2 linked regions of the Variovorax paradoxus genome follow. The protein of the gene in region 2 interacts with the protein of the main gene of each other region in a pairwise test. Links are inferred from orthologs where the notes say so. Each region holds a gene or a part of one and is shown on either strand. Other genes may lie near its edges.

Region 1 (11,353 bases), 3.3 Mb from region 2 along the record:
GCACAGACGCCGCTCACCCAGGCCCAGGCACCGGCGGACGGCGGCCACGCCACCTTTACTCTCGCCCCCGGCGGCACGCTGCGCGCAGCAACGGCCGCTTTCCAGCGCGCATGGCTTGCCGACGCGCTGGCGCGGCATAACGGACATGTGGCCAATGCCGCGCGCGAGGCCGGCGTCGACCGCAGCAACTTCCACCGGACGCTGCGCAAGCTCGGCATGCGGCCCGCGTCCGCTGACTAGTAACGGGCAGGTCACCGCTGCATTGCGCCGGCGCCAGGAGCGTGCGCAAAGAAAGAAATGTCGTTATAGTCAACCAATTGGTTCACTTTATCAATATTTCTTCCGGAGCAAGACGATGAACATCCGTGCCTCCGCGCGCCCGGCCGACGCGCTCGATTCGAATTGGTCCATTGTTGCCGCCGGCGCGCTGATGACTTGCGTGGCCATTGGCGTGCTGTTCTCGCTGGCGGTCTTCCTGGAGCCGATGAGCGCGGCCACGGGCTGGTCGCGGGCAGGCATTTCAAGCGCCATGACGCTGGCCTTCCTGAGCATGGGCGTGGCCGGCTTCGGCTGGGGCGCGCTGAGCGACCGCTACGGCCCACGCGTGGTGGTACTGGCGGGCACGGTGCTGCTCGGACTCTCGACGGTGCTGGCGAGCCGCGCGTCGACCTTGCTCCAGTTTCAGCTTTTCTACGGGGTGCTGATGGGCATTGCCGCCGGCAGCTTCTTCGCGCCGGTGATTGCAACCACCGCATCGTGGTTCGACAGGCATCGCAGCCTGGCGGTGTCGCTCGTCTCGGCCGGCATGGGTGTTGCGCCGATGACCATCTCTCCGCTGGCCGCCTGGCTGGTGACGCACTACGACTGGCGCATGGCCCAGCTGATCATCGGCATTGGCGCGTGGGTCGTGCTGCTGCCTGCGATCTGGCTCATTCGTGCGGCCCCTGCAGCCGCTTCCGCTGCCCCTGCGGGAGGCGCAGCACCAGCACCGGAGATGAAGGTTGGGCAGGCGCTTCGCTCTCGCGCATTCCTCGTGCTCGGGATCACGTTCTTTGCCTGCTGTGCGGCGCATTCGGGACCGATCTTCCACACGGTCAGCTATGCGATAGGCTGCGGGCTTCCGACCTTCGCTGCCGTCACCATCTACAGCATGGAAGGCGCGGCCGGCCTGGGCGGGCGCCTGCTCTTCGGTGTGCTGGCGGACCGGTTGGGCGCCAAGCGGGTGCTCGTCGCCGGGCTGCTGATCCAGGCATTTGCCGCCGCCAGCTACCTGCTGGTCAACCAGCTCGGCGGCTTCTATGCCGTGGCCATTGTTTTTGGCCTCGCCTATGGCGGCGTGATGCCGCTCTATGCGGTGCTGGCGCGCGACTACTTCGGCGCCCGCATCCTGGGCACCGTGCTGGGCGCGGCGTCGATGCTGTCCAGCCTGGGCATGGCGCTTGGCCCGGTGCTGGGCGGCTGGCTGTTCGACCGCTACGGCAGCTACGCCTGGATGTACATCGGCTCGATGGCCGTGGGACTCGGCGCGGTGCTGATCGCACTCACGTTCCCCCGAACGGACCACGCTGGCAGGCAGCCCCGGCTGCAGCCGGCGGGCTAAGGGCAAGTCAAGACCCGTCGGCGCCCGACATGGAGCTATGCGCTGTTTTCGACCGGCAAGGGCGCCGCCTGCACGTTATTGCGGCCCGACCTCTTGGCCTGGTAAAGCATCTCGTCCGCGCGCCTGACCAGCGTGGCGGCAGTTGCGCTGCCGCCCTGGTAGAACGCCAGGCCGATGCTGGCGGTGATGCTGATCGTCAGCTGCTGCTCCAGGGCGAACGGCGCCTGCATGGCCACGACAAGCTTCGCGGCAGTGGAAAGCGCAATGTCCGCATTCGGCAGGCCTTCCATGATCACCGTGAACTCGTCGCCGCCCAGGCGCGCGCGAACGTCGCTGGAACGCAGGCCCTGCGACAGCCTGCCGGAGAAACCCTTCAGCAACTCGTCGCCCGCCTGATGGCCGAACTGGTCATTGATCTGCTTGAAACCGTCGATGTCCAGGTACATGAGCGCCATCAGCGCACCGGCGCTGCGGCTGCGGTCCATGGCCTCGCCCAGGCGCGCTTCGAAGCCCGCGCGATTGGCAAGGCCGGTGAGCGGATCGATCTGCGCCAGGTTGACCAGGCGCTTCTCCTCGAGCTTCTGGCGCGTGATGTCGGTGATGACGGCATGAAAGCCGACGATGGTGTCGGCGTTGGCCGCCGGCTGCGGAATGTACTGGGCCTCGTAGCAGTTGTAGCTGTCGCTCTGCGTGTCTTCGCTCTGGAAGGTGACGACCTCCCCCGCCAGCGCGGCACGTATGTGCGGCTTCACCGATTCGTACGCCGGTCCGCCCAGGAGCTCTTGCACGGTGTGCCCCTGGATCTGGTCCCGCGAGAGCCCGAATTCGCGCTCGTAGGCCAGGTTGTTGAACCGGTAGCGCTCGTCCGCGTCGATGTAGGCGACGCGCATCGGCAGCGCGTCGGCCACGGTGCGCAGGCGGGCCTCGCTTTCCTGGAGGGCTTCTTCCGCCTCGTGATGCGCAGTGATGTCGCTGTCCAGGGTGTAGAGGCCCATCACCCGGCCCTGTTCGTTGCGCTCCGGAACCAGCGTGGCCTGAATGTCGCGGCGCCCGCCGGGGCCCTCCACCCTCCGCTCGTAGGTCACCTGGCGCCCCGCCAGCGCAGCGCGCAGATGTGGCTCCATCTGGGCCCAGGCTTCGTCGCCGTAGAACTCGCGCATGCTCCGGCCGATCAGCTGTTCAGGCTCGACACCGAACCAGTCCTGGTAGGCCTTGTTGACGAACCGGAAGCGCAGATCCCAATCGAGATAGGAGATCAGCGCAGGCAGGTGGTCCGTCACCATGCGCAGGCGGTGTTCGCTCTCGCGCAGCGCTTGCTCCGCTGCCTTGGCCGCCGAGATGTCGCGCATCAGCCCCGAGAAGTACTCCACCTTGCCGTGCTTGTCGCGGTGCGCAATCACCATGTGGCTGACAGGAAACTCCTGGCGCTGCGCGTCCCACACCATCGACTCGCCCACCCAGATGCCTTCGCCGACGGCAACAGGCACCACTTCCGACCTGAACCTTTCGATCGTCTTGGGTGGATTGAAGTCGTTGACGCTCAGCTGTTCGATGGGCGCATCCAGACGAAGGCCGGTGCGGCGGCGCGCGGCCGGGTTCATATAGACGAGCCGCCCCGCCGCATCCATCTGCACGATGTAGTCGGTCGTCATGTCGAAGACGGCGGTGAGCGTGCGAAGCGCCTGCTCGGCACGCGTGCGCTCGGTGATGTCCGTCACCGTTCCGACATGGCCGAGAACGCGGCCTTCGACAATCACTGGGCGGCTCTTCAATGTCACGAGCACCCGGGTTCCGTCCTTGCGGTGGAGGCGGCGCGTCGCGCTGAACGGTTCGGGTGCGTTTACGAAGCGGATCCATTCCTTGAGAACCTTCTCCCGGATGTCTTCGCGCACCAGCGAGAGCCAACCCCGCGCGGCGTCCTTCCGCTCCAGGCCGTGGATCGCAAGGTACTCGTCGTTCACGTAGGTCGCGCGCCCTTCGGTATCGGAGCGGAACAATCCCACGGGCGACGCATCGGTGACCGCCGCCACCTCGAGCCGCTGCTCGCGCAATTCGGCCATGAGGGCGTCGAACTCGCGGGCCAGCTCACCGCGCTCGTCGGTGGCGACGACATCGAGCTTGACCTGGCTGTCCGGCGATTGCCGCAAGGTACGGATCGCATTGGTCAGCGCATCGAGTGGCCGCATTGCCCAGGACGTAGCCATCCACACGAGAAATGCGCAGCCCAGGCCCAGCCACAGCAACTGCAGCAGCAGGCTTCGTTTCGCCTGCTGCAGCGGTGCGTAGGCAATGTCCGCCGGCACGACGAGGCGCAGGTCCCAGTCGGCGCTGCGCACGATGGCGCGCGTTGCCAGGTCGTTCCGGGTGCCGTCGGCGGATGCAACGGCCATGGCGCTCGCAGGCTTGAGCAGCAGGGTCGAATCGTGGTGCATGACGACCCGCGGCGACGCATCGCGCGTGACGATCACGTAGTAGCCGCCGCGGCCGATGGTGGCTCGGCTCATGTCGCCGAGCACGTTGGCACGCTGCAGGTTCAACGCCGCGCCCAGCACGCCCATGAGCCGGCCGTCCGGTGCTTCGACCGGGACGGCCATGACCACGGCTGGCTGGTTGCTGCCCTTGGTGAGCAGGGGTGCCGAGATAGTGGGCTGCCTCAGGTCGCGCACTTGCCGGAAGTAATCGCGATCGGCAATGTTCGGAGGCTGGTCCGCCGGCGGGTTGATGGCGACGATGGCGCCGACCGGGCTGGCCAGCGCGGCGTTGTCGAACAGCGCCAGCAAGTCCCGGTCCTTGAGGAAGCGCTGCCGCGCTTCCGCGTCCTCGAAGCCGCGCGCGCCGAGCTCCCGGGCCGCGCGCTCCAGGGCGGCGAGGTGAACGCCCAGCTTGTATTCGAGATCGGCGGCGGCGCTGTCGGTCAGGGCCTGTTGCTGGTCGCGCATCAGGTTGAGATATTCGCTGGACAGGTTGCGGTACTGCCACCACTCCGTTGCGCCGACAAGGGCGAGCACCAGCGAGGTGACCAGCAGCGCCGTCTTGGTTCTCAGCTTGAGCCGCACATGGTTTCCTTCGCGAGGACGGTTGTTATGGGCCGCATTTTTCGATGATAGCAACGGCCTTTTCCTGGCTACGCCAGCAGCCATCCAGCGCCCCCTCAAAGCGGCCAGCAGTTGCGCCGCTGGCAATCGGATCTGTACTTGCGTATGGTCCGGGGCCTACCGCCGATGCGACGAAGACCGTCGTCGCATCGATCTTTCCCGCAACCCAGGAGAACCAAGATGGTCAGCAAAAACACGATTTGCCTCTGGTACGACGGCACCGCGCTGGACGCCGCCGAGTTCTACGCCAAGACCTTTCCGGACAGTGAGGTGCGCGCCATCCATCGCGCGCCAGGCGACTATCCCGCGGGCAAGCAAGGCGGCGTGCTGACCGTGGAGTTCAGCGTGGCCGGCATACCCTGCCTCGGGCTGAACGGCGGCCCCGCTTTCAAGCACAACGAAGCCTTCTCGTTCCAGATTGCAACCGACGACCAGGCCGAGACGGACCGCTTGTGGAACGCAATTGTCGGAAACGGCGGCCAGGAAAGCGCGTGCGGCTGGTGCAAGGACAAGTGGGGGCTGTCGTGGCAGATTACCCCTCGCGCCCTGACAGCCGCGATCACCGATCCCGACCCAGCGGCGGCCAAGCGTGCGTTCGACGCCATGATGGAGATGAGAAACATCGACATCGCCGCGATCGAGGCGGCCCGGCGCGGCTGACGCACCACCGGCCCGGGGCAAAAATGAAAAACGGGTTGGAGCGTGCGGCCCAACCCGTTGATCTATTTATCTATCTGGCAATTGCGGGCGGCGTGAAGCAAGCCATCTTGCGGGAGCAGCTTCCCTCATTGCTGGCCCAACTCAGGCTGCAGCTCAGCCCAAACTCCGGCCTGTTGTTGCGCCGTTCCCCCCACCACGAAATCTTCCGCGACGCCATCCGAGCGAAAGATGCGCAGCGCCATGCAGCTCAGCGAACCGAACTCCGCTTCATGCAGGAGTTCCCGCAACATCGCTACAGCCGCATCTTTGCCTAGCAGGTGGTTCATTCATGACCTCAGTGTGATGATTCTCACAGGAGAATCGTACTTGCACTGGCGTCGGGTGTGACGCATTTTGTATCAAGCGAAGGCGAATTTCTGGGTTTTGCGGCACTGCAACAGCTGCGCTGCGTCCGGTGCTCGGTGGCCGCGTCTTGCCCTCGGGTCTGCCCTAGGAGACGCGCTGCGAGACAACGCATGTGGCGGACTTCTCACGGTAGCTCGCCTCCTGAGCTCTGGTGTGACATATCTCTCGCTTTGCACGTCGAGATCAGGTCCCGCAGCTCACTTGTTAAAGAGTGAAAGCAAAATATTCATATCGGTGAGTGTTGCCAACCAACGGAAAACATTCCCGATCTCGAGCTTCGAGCGGTAGGCGTCACCCGTTGTCCCAGCGGTCGTTCAAGACGCTCGCCCGGCACTTGTCTACCTGCCTGTTCGCCGCGTCACTTCCCGTGTCGCGGTGCCGGGCAGCGACCGGCCGAGGCCCTGTTCATTTGTCAAATACGGAACTCGTATGGAAATACTTCTCACGTCTTCGTACAGCGTGCCTTTGGTCGTGCTGTCGTACTTCATTTCAGTCGCAGGCTCTCTGATCGCGCTCGTCGCCGCCCGCCGCATCGTCGGGCCGGGAGGCCGCATCAGCCTCTATCACTCCGCGACAGCAGGGCTCGCCTTGGGCGGTATTGGTGTGTGGGCCATGCACTTCATCGGCATGCTCGCGCTGCAGCTTCGCGTGGGCGTGTCGTATTCCATGTTCGAGACGCTGATCTCGCTTGTGGCTGCGGTCGTCGCCACGGCAATGGCGCTTGCCTACGTGGCTGCCTCACCTCGCAGCCTGGTGCGCCTCATGGTGGCCGGTTTCCTGCTGGGCATGGGCGTGGTCGTCATGCACTACCTGGGCATGTTCGGCATGCGCTTTGGCGGCTTCATCGAATGGTCGTACCCGATCATCGGCCTGTCCACTCTCATCGCCATCGTTGTCGCGACCGTGGCACTGTGGCTGGCTTTCAACACGCGCACCGTCATCATGCGCGGGCTGGCTGCGAGTGTGATGGGAGCCGCGGTCTGCTCGATGCACTACACGGGCATGGCGGCTGCAGACTTCATCTGCACCACCGCGACGCCCCAGGCCATTCCTTCCGGCTTGGCCGTCGTCAGTGCGCTGCAGTTGCCCGGCTGGGTGGTGATGTTCACCGTGGCCGCGCTGTTCGTGCTGGCGCTCGACCAGTTCGTACGCCACACGGCTGAATCGGCTTCAGCAAAGCCGTAACGTTTCTGCCGTGCACCAAGCTCGCCGCCGCGGCCCCTGCGGCAAGGGGCCAGGTGCGCAACCGCCGCTCTTGCGCACCGGTTTCAGCAACTCCAAAGCGGCGGACCTTCATTGCCGCAGGGACCCGGTCTCGCGCAGCCTCCTCAGAGCGCCCAGTTCAGGCTCGCCTTGAACCCGTGGTCCTTCAGCCCGCTGCCGAATTGCCCCGATTAGGACGCGCCCAGCGTCAGGTTCGGCCGCAGCTGCATGTCCACGCCCGCCACGTTCCTGGCCAGCGGCACGCCCGCGAGCGTGAACGGGATGCTGCCTGCGAACGCATGTGTGCTGATGGGCGCCGTGTCGCCGAAGGCATGGCACCAGCCGAGCATGCCGCGCACGCGCGTGGTGCTGCCCAACTGGGTGCTGGAGCGCACGCCCAGCGTCGAGAACGTCGTATCGACGCTGCCGCCGTCTACGTACAGCGCGGCCAGCCCGCCGCGCTCCAGGAAGGCGTCACTCTTAACGGATGACGTTGGACAACGCCAAGCAAAAGAAAAAGCCCTTAAGCGTCGACTCTTAAGGGCTTTTTCGTTGTTGCCAAACGACGTTGGCATTAAAAATGGTCGGTGTGAAAGGATTCGAACCTTCGACCCCTTGCACCCCATGCAAGTGCGCTACCAGGCTGCGCCACACACCGAAGCTCTCGATTATAGCCGGCTGAAATCACCGTCCGACGGTCAGCAGCTCACGAATTTCAAAGAGTTCGCGCCGCAGGTGCAGCAATTGCGACGGATCGATCGTGCGGGCGGCACTTTCGGATGCGGGATCGTCCTCGTGAACGGCCGCATCGAACTCTTCCTGATCGATTTCGACGGCCTCCATGCCCTCGAGCGGCACGACGCCTGCCTTGCGGCGGTCGCGCTCGCCCTGCACCAGTTCCTGGAGCTTGTTGCGCGCACCGCTGATGGTGAAGCCCTGGTCATAGAGCAGATCGCGGATGCGGCGGATCATGAGCACCTCATGGTGCTGGTAGTAGCGCCGGTTGCCGCGCCGCTTCATGGGGCGCAGTTGCGTGAACTCCTGCTCCCAGTAACGCAGCACATGCGGCTTGACGCCGCAGAGTTCGCCGACCTCACCGATGGTGAAGTAGCGTTTGACGGGAATGGGCGGGAGCGTTTTCTCCATTGAAATCAAGACCGTGCGCGGGAAACCTTAGAGATTACTCTACGCACCCGCGCAGCACCAAGCACTATTCGGCGCCCAGGCTCCACTCGACTTCGGAAGTGCCGCTCTGCTCGATGCTTCCGTGAATCTGTTCCTTCAACTTGGCGCTTGCGTGGAAGGTGGCTACGCGACGCTCGCCGATCGGAATGGCTTCGCCGGTGCGCGGGTTGCGGCCCGGCCGAGGCGCCTTCACGCGGATCTGGAAGTTGCCGAAGCCGGAAATCTTCACGTCCGTGCCTTCGATCAGGCTGTTGGCGATGAGGTCGAAAAACGCCTCGACCATGTCCTTGGATTCGCGCTTGTTCAGGCCGATCTGCTCGAACAGCAGGTCGGCCAGGTGCGCCTTCGTGAGTGCGGGCGTTTCGAGGGCTTCGAGCGTGAATTCCGCAGCGTTCATTCTCATCAACCCCTCAGGCGTGCGCCGAGCTTGGCGCTCAATTGTTCGACGATGCCGCGCACGGCCGGCTCCACCTGCTCGTCCGTCAGCGTGGCGCTGTCGTCCTGGAAGCTCAGGCGCACCGCCATGCTCTTCTCCCCTTGCGCCAGGCCGCCCGATGCCGGCACGGCACCGTCGCGCGGGGGTTGCGGGCGATAAATGTCGAACAGCGTGGCGTCCCGCAGCAGCCCCTGGGCCGCCGCAGCCGAATGGATGGTCTGCATCAACGCATTGTGCGTGACGGCCTCGGCCACCACCACGGCGATGTCGCGCTCGACGGCCTGGTGCTTGGGTACAGGCTTTGCGGCAGGTACGGGCCGCGCGGCAACGGCATCGAGGTCAAGCTCGAAAACCACCGGCGCCAGCGCAAAGTCCCACTTCTGGCGCCAGCGCGGATGCAGTTCGCCGACGAAGCCGATGGCCTTGCCTTCGATCAGCACGCGCGCCGAGCGGCCGGGGTGCAAGGCCGGATGCTCGGCCGCCTCGAAGCTCGGTACCAGCGGCGCGAGCAGGGCTTCGACGTCGCCCTTGGCGTCGTAGAAGTCGACCCGGTGCGGCTTGCCGTCCCAGCGCGCTTCCTCGGCGTCGCCCCAGGCAAGGCCGGCCACCCGCATCGGCTGGTGTACGCCGCGCACGGTGCTGTCGGTGGTGGCCACGCTGTCGTCGCGCATGAACACGCGGCCCAGCTCGAACACGCGCACGCGCGGCGCCTTGCGGTCGAGGTTGAACTTGAGCACCTGCAGCAGCGAGCCGATCAAGGACGAGCGCATCACGCTCATCTGGCTGGCGATGGGGTTCAGCAGCTTCACAGGATTGGCGTTGCCTGCCAGATCTTGCTCCCAGTGCGCCTCGACAAAGCTGAAGTTGATGGTTTCCTGGTAGCCGAGCGCCGCCAGGCTGCGGCGCACCGCGAAGCGGCTGCGCCGGGCTTCAGGCCGCACGCGCGCCGTGATGGGCGCCAATGGTGCGGTGGTCGGCAGGTTGTTGAACCCAATCAGGCGCGCAACCTCTTCGATCAGGTCTTCTTCGATCAGCAGGTCGAAGCGGTGCGGCGGCGGGGTGACGGTCAATGTGCCCTCGCCTTCGCTGAGCGCAAACCCAAGGCGGCGCAGCGCGTCGGCGCATTGCGCCTGCGAAAGCGGCATGCCGATAACGCGCGCGGCGCGCGCCACGCGCAGCGTGACCGGCATTGCTTCGGGCACATTCAGGATCTTGTCGTCCATGGCCCCGGCCTGGCCCCCGCAGATCTCAATGACGAGCTGCGTAATGCGTTCGATGATCTCGACCGTGCGGCTCGGGTCGACACCACGCTCGTAGCGATGCCCCGCGTCGGTGGAAAAGTTGAAGCGGCGCGAGCGGCCCTGGACGGCTTCGGGCCACCAAAAGGCGGCCTCGACATAGATGTTGCGGGTGTCGTCAGACACAGAGGTTGCGTCGCCGCCCATGATGCCGGCAAGCGACTCGACGGCCTCGTTGTCGGCAATCACGCCAACCTTGTCGTCGACGCTGATCGTGTTGCCGTTGAGCAGCTTGAGCTGCTCGCCCGCCTTGCCCCAGCGCACCGTGAGGCCACCGTGGATCTTGTCGAGATCGAAGATGTGGCTGGGCTGGCCGTACTCGAACATGACGTAGTTCGAAATGTCGACCAGCGGCGTCACGCTGCGCTGGCCGCAGCGCGCCAAACGCTCGACCATCCAGGCCGGCGTGGCCACCTTGGTGTTCACGCCGCGCACAATGCGGCCCGAAAAACGGCCGCAGAGCTCGGGCGCCTCCACCTTCACCGGCAACACGTCGGCAAACGATGCGGCCACGGGCGCAATGGCGGGTGTCTTGAGCGGCGCGCCGGTGAGGGCCGCGAGCTCGCGCGCAATGCCGTACACGCTCAGGCCGTGTGCCAGGTTGGGCGTGAGCTTGAGCGTGAGCAGCGCGTCGTCGAGCTTGAGCACGTCGCGCACGTCGGCGCCGACGGGCGCGTCGGCAGCGAGCTCGAGCAGGCCGCCGTGGTCTTCGCTCAGCTTCAGCTCTCGCGCCGAGCACAGCATGCCCTGGCTCTCGACGCCGCGCAGCTTGCCGAGCTTGATGAGAAAGGGCTTGCCGTCTTCACCGGGCGGCAGTTCGGCGCCGACCAGCGCGCAGGGCACCTTGATGCCGACGCGCGCATTGGGTGCGCCGCACACGATGTTGAGCAAGGCGCCCTGCCCGGCGTCCACTTGGCACACGCGCAGGCGATCGGCATTGGGGTGCTGCACGGCTTCCTTGATTTCGCCGACCACGATACGGCTGAAGGGCGGCGCGACAGGGCGGCGCTCTTCGACCTCGAAGCCGCCCATGGTGAGCGTTTCAGCCAGTTCGGCGCTGCCGAGGGGCGGGTTGCAGAACTCGCGCAGCCAGGATTCCGGGAATTGCATCTCTTCGATCTCGTATTCGGTTTTTCTAGTATTGAGCTGGGGAGGTCATTGGAACTGCGAGAGAAAACGCAAGTCGCCATCGAAGAACAGCCGCAAATCGTTCACGCCGTAGCGCAGCATCGTGAGCCGGTCGGGCCCCATGCCAAAGGCAAAGCCGATGTAGCGCTCGGGGTCGAGCCCCATGTTGCGCACCACGTTGGGATGCACCTGGCCCGAACCCGCGACTTCGAGCCAGCGGCCGGCCAGCGGGCCGCTCGCAAACTGGATGTCGATTTCGGCGCTGGGCTCCGTGAACGGAAAGAAGCTCGGACGAAAGCGCAGCACAAGGTCGTCGCTCTCGAAGAAGGTGCGGCAGAAGTCC
Region 2 (11,194 bases):
TGCGGTTTGCGCGAAATCGTCATCGAGCGCGCCATGGCCGCACCGGGCGATCCGGTGGCGCTGGACGAACTCAAGATCATCGTGCTGATGGTGCACTGGAGCACCGGCATCGAGCCCGACGCGCTGGTGCTCGACGAACTCTGCGAAAGCCGCGAAGGACGTACCGCGCACTAGCCGGCTAGTTCAGCAGGCGCTCCGGGTTGGCATCGAGCTTGGCGAGCGCCTCGCGCGTGGCGCGCACGGTGAGGGTTTCTTCCTCGGCCGGCACCAGCAGGCCGGCTTGCAGGTAGTTGGCCAGCCGGCCGACCTGGATGAGAAAGCTGCGGCCGTCGGCCGAGGCGAACAGGTGCAGCTGCTTGCGGTCGCTGCGCCAGACGAACTGAACCTGGCTCACGCGGTCGTTGTGGTCGAGCATGAACCAGTTGCCCACCTGCAGTTCGTGCGCCCACTCCAGCATGTCTTCGGCCACAACGGCGCCGGGGGTGTCGGGCACCACCTCGATCGAGGCCGCGTCCACGCCGAGCAGCAGTTCGATGCTGTTGGCATCGAGCGGCAGGTTGGAAGCGCCGCCTTCGTCGCTCACGAAGTCTTCCAGGTGCGCCAGGCGCTCGGCCATGGCTTCGATCTTGGCCGCGGGAATGGCCTCGGTCTTTGAAAGGAAGGCATCCGACAAGGTCGCGCCGATGGTCTTGATGTGGGCTTCCTGGGGCTCGTCGATGATGCCCAGCAGGTTCATGCCCAGGCGCAGGCGCTGCAGCAGCTGCGGCAGGTCCTGGATCACGCGGGCGCGGTCGGCGCGGTTGGGCTTGGCGCTTGCGGCCCACACCAGTTCGGAGGCAACGCGCTTGAGCATGACCGTCTGCTCGCCCTGGGCGCCGTAGCGCAGTGCGGCGATGGCCAGCACCTCGGCCCAGACCTTGAAGAGAAACTCGCGTATCTCGTCGCGCACTGGCATGTCGTTGAGCATCTTGCGCAATTCGATGGTGTACTGGATCGCCATCGTTTCCTTCTGCTCGACCTGCTGCGCCACGCTCATGACACGCTGGGTGGTGTCGCTTTGCGTGAGATAGCGGCCCAGGAACGCGACGAATTCGTCGAACACCAGCTTGAAGACGCGCTGCCCGGTTTCGGGGTATTGCTCGATCACCTGCACCACGCGGCGGATTTCGCCTTCGAGCGCGCTGCCCGAAATGGCGGCGGCATCGAAGCCCATCACGCAGGAGCCCATGCGGTCGATCAGCATGCGCGCCGGATGCTGCAGCGTGCCGAAGAACTCGGGCTCGGCAATGGCCACGCGCAGCACGGGCATCTGCAGCCGCGCAAACCACACGCGCGCCGAGAAAGGAATGCGCTCCTCCGCGAGAATGGCCTGGAACATGAGCGCAACGATCTCGACAGTGGCCTTGTCCGCAGTGGTGGGCGCGCGCTTCTTGATCTCGGCGCTGCGCCGCCGCAGGTCGACCGAGGCCTGCTGGATGATCGTGGCCTCGTTACCGGGCTCCTGCATGTACTGCGTGGCAGCCGTCCGGTAGGCGGCTTCGGCGTCGGCGATCACGGCCGCAAAGGTATTCGAAACGGCCGGTGCGGTGCCGCCGCCGTTGACGCCGCTCCCCGCCACTGCGCGGCCGTCCATTCCTGCAACCGACTGGGGCGCAGAAGACATGGTGGACTGCATGTCTGCCGCGCCGATACGGGCGGCGACGAAGCGCTTCAGGCTCAGCAACGCCGTCTGCGCTCGCTGGCGGGCGAGCAGCAGCGGCGAGCCGCCTGTCGTTGCGAGAGGCGCCGACGGAGCCAAGCCCCGCGTTTGCGGCGATGCATCCGAGCCATGGCGCGAAGCGGCGCCCGGAGCCTGGGCGCTGACGCCGCCGGCATACGGCGACCCCGGAACCGTTGCCGGGCCGCCGCCGGAAGCGCCTGTGCGGCGCACAAAATTCTTGAGATCGATCTCCTGCATGACGCCCTTGGAGACCAGGAACGCGTTGGCGTCCTCGTAGGCCTTGACGACCACGCCGACCAGCTGATGCTGCACGGTTTCCTGCACGCGGGCCCAGAGCGCGCGGCTCAAGCCGGCCGCCAGCCACTGGTCCACCAGCAGCTTGGACAGCGTTTCGGGCCTGAGCACGTCATGGGCGTCGAACTCGGTGGTGCCTTCGAGGTGCTGGATACGCAGACGCAGGTCGCTGAGTTCGAAACTCGCCTTTTCCTGGATCGCCTGGGCCAGGCGCGACGACAGGATGTTGCTTTCCACCACGTCATCGCCGATCAGTTCGAGCCGCAGCCCGCCTGTGGACGGTGCGCCGGTCGACGCGCCCGGAGCGTTGACCGACTTGCGCCAGTTGGTCTGGGCGAGTGAAACCCATTGCGTGGCCTGCCCCTGGAATGCCACGAAATCGTCACGGCTTTCCTGCATGGCGCGGGCACTGCCAATTTCAGAGGCCTGCTTGGTCAGGCGGTCCCGGATGGCCTGCGCCAAGGGAACGATGACGCCCCCGGTCGCCAGCACGAAACGCTCACGCGTCTCGCGTGCGAGCTGCAAGGAAGAGGCGGACCGCGCAATACTCATTGAAAGATCAGAAAGGCCGGTGAGGCTCTATTCGGCAACAGCCGAGAGCTTGCATCGGGAAAAGCAACTGCACAAGTGTGCATCAGCTTCCTTGCAGTTGCTGACTTCCCGCGGCACTTTCCTTCGGTTTCAGTGCCGTCAGACCACGGCGCCGGCGTTCGGGTCGTCCTCGGAATCGCCGTCGCGCTTGACCGGTGTGCCTTTGATCAGGTCTTCGCGCTTGATGCCGAGCCACATGGCGATAGCCGCCGCCACGAAGCACGACGAGTAGATGCCGAAGCAGATGCCGATGGTCAACGCCAAGGCAAAGTAATGCAGCGTCGGGCCGCCGAAGAAGAACATCGAGAGCACCACCAGCTGCGTCGAACCGTGCGTGATGATGGTGCGGCTGATGGTCGAGGTGATCGCGTTGTCGATGATCCCCACCGTGCTCATCTTGCGGTAGCGGCGGAAATTCTCGCGCACGCGGTCGAAGATCACGACCGATTCGTTCACCGAATACCCCAGCACCGCAAGCACCGCCGCCAGCACCGCGAGCGAGAACTCCCACTGGAAGAAGGCGAAGAACCCCAGGATGATGACCACGTCGTGCAGGTTGGCCAGCACGGTGGCGACGGCGAACTTCCATTCGAAGCGCACCGCCAGGTAGATCATGATGCCGACCACCACCATGCCGAGCGCTTTGAGTCCGTTGGTGGTGAGCTCCTCGCCCACCTGCGGCCCGACGACTTCCAAGCCGCGCTGCGTGGCCGAGGGGTCGACCGACTTGAGCGCCTGCATGACCTGCGCGCTTTGCTGGTCGGAGCTCATGCCCTTTTGCGCCGGCAGGCGGATCTGCACGTCGCGCGACGTGCCGTAGCTCTGCACCTGCACGTCCGGATAGCCGAGCTTTCCGATCGCCTCGCGCACCTTGCCGATGTCGGCGGACTGCTGGTAGGCCACCTCCATCACGGTGCCGCCCGTGAACTCCACCGACAGGTGCAGCCCGCGGTGCAGCAGGAAGAACACCGCCAGCGCGAAGGTGGCAAAGGAAATGATGTTCAGCACCAGTGCATGGCGCATGAACGGGATGGTCTTGTGGATGCGGAAGAATTCCATGGCGCTTGTCCTTGACCTTTACTTGCCGTCAGCCACGGCCGTGCCGTCGGTCTTGGGCCGCCACACGGTGCCGATCGACACCGACTTGAGCTTTTTCTTGTTGCCGTACCAGAAGTTCACGAGGCCGCGCGAGAAGAACACGGCGGAGAACATCGAGGTGACGATGCCGATGCAGTGCACCACCGCAAAGCCGCGGACAGGGCCCGAGCCGAAGGCCAGCAACGCAATGCCGGCGATCAGCGTGGTCACGTTGGAGTCGAGAATCGTGCCCCAGGCGCGGTCGTAGCCGGCATGGATGGCGGCCTGCGCCGAGGCGCCGTTGCGCAGCTCCTCGCGCACGCGCTCGTTGATCAGCACGTTGGAGTCGATGGCCACGCCGATGGCCAGCGCCATGGCCGCAATGCCGGGCAGCGTGAGCGTGGCCTGCAGCATCGAGAGAATGGCCACCAGCAGCATCAGGTTGACGGCCAGCGCAATCGACGAGAACAGGCCGAACAGCGCGTAGTAGGCGCACATGAACACCATGATGGCCAGGAAGCCATACATCACGCTCTTGAAGCCCTTTTCGATGTTGTCAGCGCCCAGGCTCGGGCCGATGGTCCGTTCCTGGATGATTTCCATCGGCGCGGCCAGCGAGCCGGCGCGCAGCAGCAGCGCGAGGTCGGCCGCTTCGGACACGGTCATCGAGCCCGAGATCTGGAAACGGTTGCCGAGCTCGCCGTTGATCGAAGGGGCCGTGAGCACTTCGCCCTTGCCCTTTTCGAAGATCAGCATGGCCATGCGCTTCTTGTAGTTCTCGCGGCTCACGTCGCGCATGATCCGGCCGCCCTTGGCGTCCATGGTCAGGTCGACCTTAGGCTGGTTGCTCTGCTGGTCGAAGCCGGGCTGCGCGTCGGTGAGGCTTTCGCCGGTGACGAGCACCTGCTTCTTCACGATCACCGGGCGGCCGTTACGCTCGAAGAATTTCTCGGAGCCGAAGGGCACCGGTCCTCCGCTCAGTTCGGCCGCGCGGCCTTCGGCGCTTTCGTCGACCAGGCGCATTTCGAGCGTGGCGGTGCGGCCCAGGATGTCCTTGGCCTTGGCGGTGTCCTGCACGCCGGGCAACTGCACCACGATGCGGTCCAGTCCCTGCTGCTGGATCACCGGCTCGGCCACGCCGAGTTCGTTGATACGGTTGTGCAGGGTGGTGATGTTCTGCTTGAGCGCCGCGTCCTGGAGCCGGCGCGCGGCCTCGGGCTTGATGGTGGCGGTGAGCCGCCAGTTGTTGCCGTCTTGCGCTTCGGTGGTCGCAAGGTCCGGGAACTGGTCCTGGATGAGCTGCTTGGCCGTTTGCAGCGCAGCCGCGTCGCGGAACGAAACCTCGATGGTCTGGCCGTTGCGGTTCACCGAGGTGCCTCGGATGCTCTTGTCGCGGAAGGTGGTGCGCAGGTCACCCGCGAACGACTCGGCCTTCTTGTCGATGGCGCCCTTCATGTCGACCTGCAGCAGGAAGTCGACGCCGCCGCGCAAGTCGAGGCCCAGGTACATCGGGAACGCGTGCAGCGACGTGAGCCATGCCGGCGACCGCGAAACCAGGTTCAACGCCACCACGTATGGCGGGTCGGACGGATCAGGCACCAGCGTGCGCTGCAGAACGTCGCGCGCCTTGAGCTGCTCGTCGGGCGTGCCGAAGCGCGCGCGCAGCGAGCCGCCTTCGAGCGTGAGCAGGTCGGGCGTGAGCCCGGCTGTTTTCAGCGCCTCCTCGACCCGGCCCTGGGTGGCGGCGTCGACCTTGACGGTTGACTTGGCCGCGGACACCTGCACGGCAGGCGCCTCGCCGAAGAAATTGGGCAGGGAATAGATCAACCCCACAAGCAGCACGATCACGATGATCGCGTACTTCCAGACCGGATAACGGTTCATGAGAAAGCGCTTTTCAGAAACGAAACACGGCGTGACTTGAGGCCTTGCTCCACAAAGCGCAAGGCCGGGCCACGCATTTATTGCTTACTTGACGGCGCCCTTGGGCAAGACCTGGACCACAGCGCTGCGCTGGATCTTGATCTCCACGCCATTGGCGATCTCGAGGCCGAGGTACTGGTCGCCGAGCGAGGTGATCTTGCCGAGCACGCCGCCGGCCGTTGCCACCTCGTCACCCTTGGCGAGCGCCTCGATCATGGCGCGGGCTTCTTTCTGGCGCTTCATTTGCGGACGGATCATCACGAAATACAGCACCACGAACATCAGCACGAGGGGCAGCATGCTCCCGAGCGAGGACAACATGTCGCCACCGCCGGAAGCAGCGGGCGCGGTTTGGGCGAAAGCAGAGGAAATGAACAAGAGAGTCTCCAGCAGAGAGAAGAGGAATGTCAGAAGCGCGGAACGGGCCCGCGGTTCCGCGGCCCCGTGGAAAAGGCCGCGAGTCAGAGCGTGAAGCGGCATCGGCCGCGCACAGCAGCGGGCATTGTATTCGTGGCAATGCCCTGCTCCGCGCGCTTATCCGGCGCGCCGGGCAGGGCTTTCCAGGGCTTGTGGCGCGCCTCTGGCGCTATCTTTTCGGGAGCAAAGCGCAGCCACAGGCCGGCTGCCCCCTAAAAAATCAGGCTGCCGCGCGCTGCGCCGATTGCGGGTTGCGCCACTTGGCGAGCAATTCACTCCAGCGGGTGCGGGCCGCAGCCAGGTTGCGCTCCTTCACGTGGCCGTAGCCGCGAATCTGCTCGGGCAGGCTGGCAATCTCCAGCGCCAGCGCGTGGTTCTCGGCGCGCAGGCCGGAAATCACCTCTTCGATGCTCGCGCGGTATTCGCCGATGAGCGCGCGCTCGGTCTTGCGCTCTTCGGTGCGGCCGAAGATGTCCAGGGCCGTGCCACGCAGGCCCTTGAGCCGGGCCAGCAGCCTGAAGCCGGAGAGCATCCACGCGCCAAATTGCTGCTTCTGCAGCTCGCCCTTGGAGTTTTTCTTCGCGATGATGGGCGGCGCAAGGTGGTAGTTGAGCTTGAAGTCCTTGCCCATCTCGCCCTCGAACATGCCCTCGACCCGGTCCAGGAAGCTGCGGTCGGTGTGCAGGCGCGCCACTTCGTATTCGTCCTTGTACGCCATGAGCTTGAACAGGTACCGCGCGACCGTTTCGGTCAGCGCGGTCTTGCCCAGCGCCGATTCGGCCTGCTGCACCTTGCCCACGAACTGCCGGTATTCGTCGGCATACGCCGCGTTCTGGTAGCCCGTCAGAAATTCAGCCCGGCGCGCCACGAGGCTTTCGACGGTTTCACGCTTCTTGAACTCGATGACCTGGCCGGGGCGAACGCGCTTTTGAAGCGCGCCCGGGTTGACGGCCGCCTGGCGGCCCCACGCAAAGGCGGTCTTGTTGTTCTCGACCGCCACGGCGTTGAGTTCGATGGCGCGCAGCAGCGACTCGAGCGCCAGCGGGATCCAGCCCTTTTGCCAGGCAAAGCCCAGCAGCATCGGGTTGGCGTAGAGGCTGTCGCCCATCAGCGTGGTGGCGGCCGCGTCCGCATCGAAGGTGCCGAGCGCATCGGTGCCCACGACGCGTGCGATCTGGTTCGCGCAATCGTCTTGCGGATTGACCCAGTTGGCGTTGCGCACAAAGGCGGCGGTGGGCGTGCTGTGCGTGTTGAGCGCCACGTGCGTGCGCCCTTCGCGCATGCGCGCCAGGGTTTCGGCATTCACCGCCACCAACGGATCGGCCGCAAGAATGAGGTCGGCCGCGGCGGTGCCGACGCGGGTGGTGCGGATCGCGTCCTGCGATTCGCCGATGAGCGCATGGCTCCACGTGGCGCCGCCCTTTTGTGCAAGGCCGGCCGCATCCTGCGTGACGATGCCCTTGCCCTCGATGTGCGCCGCCATGCCCAGCAGCTGGCCGATGGTGATGACGCCCGTGCCGCCGACACCGGCCACCACGATGCCCCACACCTGATCGCGGGCCAGCACCGGCACGGCCGGGTCGGGCAGCGCGCCGAGTTCGAGCGGCGTATCGGCCTTGTTCTTGGCCTTCTTCTTGAGCTGGCCGCCTTCGACGGTGACGAAGCTCGGGCAGAAGCCCTTCAGGCAGCTCATGTCCTTGTTGCAGCTGCTCTGGTTGATGGTGCGCTTGCGGCCGAATTCGGTTTCGAGCGGCTCGACCGACAGGCAGTTGCTCTTCACGCTGCAATCGCCGCAGCCTTCGCAGACCAGGTCGTTGATGACCACGCGCTTGGCCGGGTCGACAGCCGTGCCCCGCTTGCGGCGGCGGCGCTTCTCTGTGGCGCAGGTCTGGTCGTAGATGATGGCGGTGGTGCCGGCAATCTCGCGGAACTCGCGCTGGATGTCGTCCAGCAAGTCGCGGTGCTTCACTGCCACGTGGTCGCCGGGGATGTTCACGCCCTCGTACTTCTCGGGCTCGTCGGTCACGATGACGACCTTCTTCGCGCCTTCGGCATGCAGGCTTTCGGCAATCTGCAGCACCGAGTGGCCCTCGGGCCGCTCGCCGACCTGCTGGCCGCCGGTCATGGCCACCGCGTCGTTGTAGAGGATCTTGTAGGTGATGTTCACGCCCGCGGCAATGCTCTGGCGAATGGCGAGCAGGCCACTGTGGAAGTAGGTGCCGTCGCCCAGGTTCGCGAAGATGTGCTGGTCGGTGGTGAAAGGCTGCTGGCCCACCCACGGCACGCCCTCGCCGCCCATCTGCGTGAAGCCGATGGTGGAGCGGTCCATCCAGGTGGCCATGAAGTGGCAGCCAATGCCACCCATCGCGCGCGAACCCTCGGGCACCACCGTGCTGGTGTTGTGCGGGCAGCCCGAGCAGAACCACGGCTGGCGATCGGCGCCTTGCACGCCGCCCACCTTGAGCGCTTCCATCGAGCGCTCCTTGGCTTCGAGAATGGCCATTTGCGCGTCGATGCGCGCACGCATGTCGGCGCCGGCCTGCTCCAGGATGCCCAGCTTGCGCAGGCGCTGGGCAATGGCCTTGGCAATGAGCGCGGGGTTCAGGTCGGCATTGGCGCGCAGCAGCGTGTTGGCGGTGGGGTTGGGCATGGCCCATTCGCCGCCGGAAAAATCACCGTCGAGCTCGTTGAACTTGCCGAGCACGTTGGGCCGCACGTCGGCGCGCCAGTTGTAGAGCTCTTCCTTCAGCTGGTATTCGATGACCTGGCGCTTTTCTTCGACCACCAGGATTTCCTGCAGGCCGGTGGCAAAGTCGCGCGTCAGCTGCGCCTCCAGGGGCCACACCACGCCCACCTTGTGCAGCCGGATGCCGAGCTGGCGGCAGGTCGCGTCGTCCAGGCCGAGGTCGATCAGCGCTTGGCGGGTGTCGTTGTATGCCTTGCCGCTGGCCATGATGCCGAAGCGGTCGTTCGGCCCCTCGATCACGTTGTGGTTGAGCCGGTTGGCGCGGATGTACGCCAGCGCGGCATACCACTTGTAGTGCATGAGCCGCGCTTCCTGCTCGAGCGCGTGGTCGGGCCAGCGGATGTGCAGGCCGCCGGGCGGCATCTGGAAATCGGTGGGAATGACGATCTCGACGCGGTCCGGATCGATCATGGCCGTGGCGCTCGACTCGACGATTTCCTGGATCGTCTTCATGCCCGACCAGATGCCCGAGAAGCGGCTCATCGCAAAGGCGTGAATGCCCAGGTCCAATATTTCTTGCACGTTGGCCGGAAAGAACACCGGCGTGCCGCAGGCCTTGAAGATGTGGTCGCTCTGGTGCGCGGCCGTGCTGCTCTTCGAAATATGGTCGTCGCCCGCCACCGCAATCACGCCGCCCCATTCGGTGGTGCCGGCCATGTTGGCGTGCTTGAAGACGTCGGAGCAGCGGTCCACGCCCGGGCCCTTGCCGTACCAGATGCCGAAGACGCCGTCGAACTTGTTGGTGCCCGCGGGCGAGAAGCCCAGCTGCTGGGTGCCCCAGAGCGCCGTGGCGGCGAGTTCTTCGTTCACGCCGGGCTGGAAGACGATGTTCTGTTCCTTCAGGAATTTGCTGGCCTTCCATAGCGCCTGGTCGTAGCCGCCGAGCGGAGAGCCGCGGTAGCCGCTGATGAAGCCCGCGGTGTTCTTGCCGGCCTGCTGGTCGCGCAGCCGCTGCAGCATGGGCAGCTTGACCAGCGCCTGCACCCCGCTCATGAAGGCCCGGCCGTAATCGAGGCTGTATTTGTCGTCGAGCGTGACGGTTTCCAGCGCCTTGCGGATGTGCTCGGGCAGCGGTGCATTCATGTGTCTGTCTCCGTTGGCAGGGCCTGATGGGCCTGGCTGATTGGCTATGGGTCTGTGCCCGGTAGGGCGCGAGCCCATGATCACGCAAAGTGTATGCCGGGGCCAGCGACAGGTGTTTGCGTTCTTCGCCCAAAAAAACCACCTTTCAGAAAGAATCTTGCTTAACATCGAGCGTTATGGAAAGCATTGACAAGTTCGACCTTGCAATCCTGCAAGAACTGCAGGCCGACGGCCGCCTGACGAATGCCGAGCTTGCGCAGCGCGTAGGCCTTTCGGCCGCACCCTGCTGGCGCCGGGTGCGCGCGCTGGAAGAAGCCGGCTTCATCAAGGGCTATCACGCCGAGATCGACCGCCACAAGATCGGGCTCGGCGTGCTCGCCTTCGTACGGGTGGACACCGAACGCGTCACCCACGACGCCACCCAGCAACTCGAGGACTCCATCCGCAAGCTGCCCGAGGTGGTGGCCTGCCACTACATCAGCGGCACCGGCACCTTCGAGCTGCAGGTGGTGGCGCAGGACCTCGACAGCTTCTCGGCCTTCGCGCGGCGCCACCTGATGAACCTGCCCAACGTGAAAGACCTTCACACCAGCTTCTCGCTGGGGGAGGTGAAGGCCAGCAGCGCCTGGCCGCTCGGGCACTTGGCACGCTAGTGCAGCCTGGACGCTTGGCACGCTAGCTGCAACCTAGAATTCCCGCCCACCACAGACACATGCCGCCCCCTTGGCGGACAAGAGGAAGAAGCTCCATGAACTCCATCCGCCGCACCCTGGCGCTCGGCCTTGCCGCCGCCACGCTCGCCTTTGGCGCCCAGGCACAGAACCGCGAACTCACCGTGGCCTCCAGCGCCACCTATGCGCCTTTCGCTTTCGAGAACAAGGACAAGCAGATCGTAGGCTTCGACATCGACATCATCAATGCCATTGCCAAGCAGCAGGGCCTGAAGATCAAGGTGGTCAACACGCCGTTCACCGGCATCTTCGGCGCGCTCAACAACGGCGACGTCGACCTCGTGATCTCGGGCGTCACCATCAACGACAAGCGCAAGCAGAGCTACGACTTCACGCCGCCCTACTTTGCGGCGCGCCAGCTCATCGCACTGCCGAAGAACAGCACGGTCGCGTCGCTGAAGGACCTCGCCGGCAAGAAGATTGCCGTCGTGAGCGCCTCCACCGCCGACGACATCGCCTCGCGCGAGTTCGGCAAGACCAGCCCCAACATCCGCCGCTTCGAGAGCACGCCGCTCATCATTTCGGAGTTGGCCGGCGGCGGTGTCGATGCCGCCATGGGCGACAACGGCGTGATCGCCTACCGCGTGGCGCAAAACCCCGATCTCAAGACCA

The links.
Region 1: the proteins of secD (region 2) and pheT interact in binary tests that used the Escherichia coli proteins (3 or more experiments, as listed by UniProt). The link is inferred for Variovorax paradoxus from one-to-one orthologs.

Annotation. Positions count from the first base shown.
Region 1 is NZ_CP046622.1:2,036,310-2,047,662, reverse strand. Bases 8,272-11,353 are described here. They hold pheT (phenylalanine--tRNA ligase subunit beta), read right to left. Parts: upstream 10,993-11,353; coding sequence 8,551-10,992; downstream 8,272-8,550. Other genes in these bases: pheS (phenylalanine--tRNA ligase subunit alpha), read right to left, coding at 11,038-11,353; GOQ09_RS09530 (integration host factor subunit alpha), read right to left, coding at 8,272-8,545. Also shown: nitric oxide reductase transcriptional regulator NorR, read left to right, coding at 1-240; GOQ09_RS09570 (MFS transporter), read left to right, coding at 356-1,600; GOQ09_RS09565 (PAS domain S-box protein), read right to left, coding at 1,636-4,656; GOQ09_RS09560 (VOC family protein), read left to right, coding at 4,876-5,355; GOQ09_RS09555 (hypothetical protein), read right to left, coding at 5,481-5,681; GOQ09_RS09550 (MHYT domain-containing protein), read left to right, coding at 6,190-6,945; GOQ09_RS09545 (autotransporter outer membrane beta-barrel domain-containing protein), read right to left, coding at 7,155-7,538; GOQ09_RS09535 (MerR family transcriptional regulator), read right to left, coding at 7,648-8,109; more of GOQ09_RS09530, read right to left, coding at 8,174-8,271.
Region 2 is NZ_CP046622.1:5,377,134-5,388,327, forward strand. Bases 3,125-6,047 are described here. They hold secD (protein translocase subunit SecD), read right to left. Parts: upstream 5,567-6,047; coding sequence 3,683-5,566; downstream 3,125-3,682. Other genes in these bases: secF (protein translocase subunit SecF), read right to left, coding at 3,125-3,664; yajC (preprotein translocase subunit YajC), read right to left, coding at 5,651-5,983. Also shown: GOQ09_RS25170 (DUF494 family protein), read left to right, coding at 1-174; GOQ09_RS25175 (DUF1631 family protein), read right to left, coding at 179-2,566; more of secF, read right to left, coding at 2,705-3,124; GOQ09_RS25195 (indolepyruvate ferredoxin oxidoreductase family protein), read right to left, coding at 6,243-9,851; GOQ09_RS25200 (Lrp/AsnC family transcriptional regulator), read left to right, coding at 10,028-10,504; GOQ09_RS25205 (basic amino acid ABC transporter substrate-binding protein), read left to right, coding at 10,600-11,194. UniProt on the Escherichia coli protein: Part of the Sec protein translocase complex. Interacts with the SecYEG preprotein conducting channel. SecDF uses the proton motive force (PMF) to complete protein translocation after the ATP-dependent function of SecA.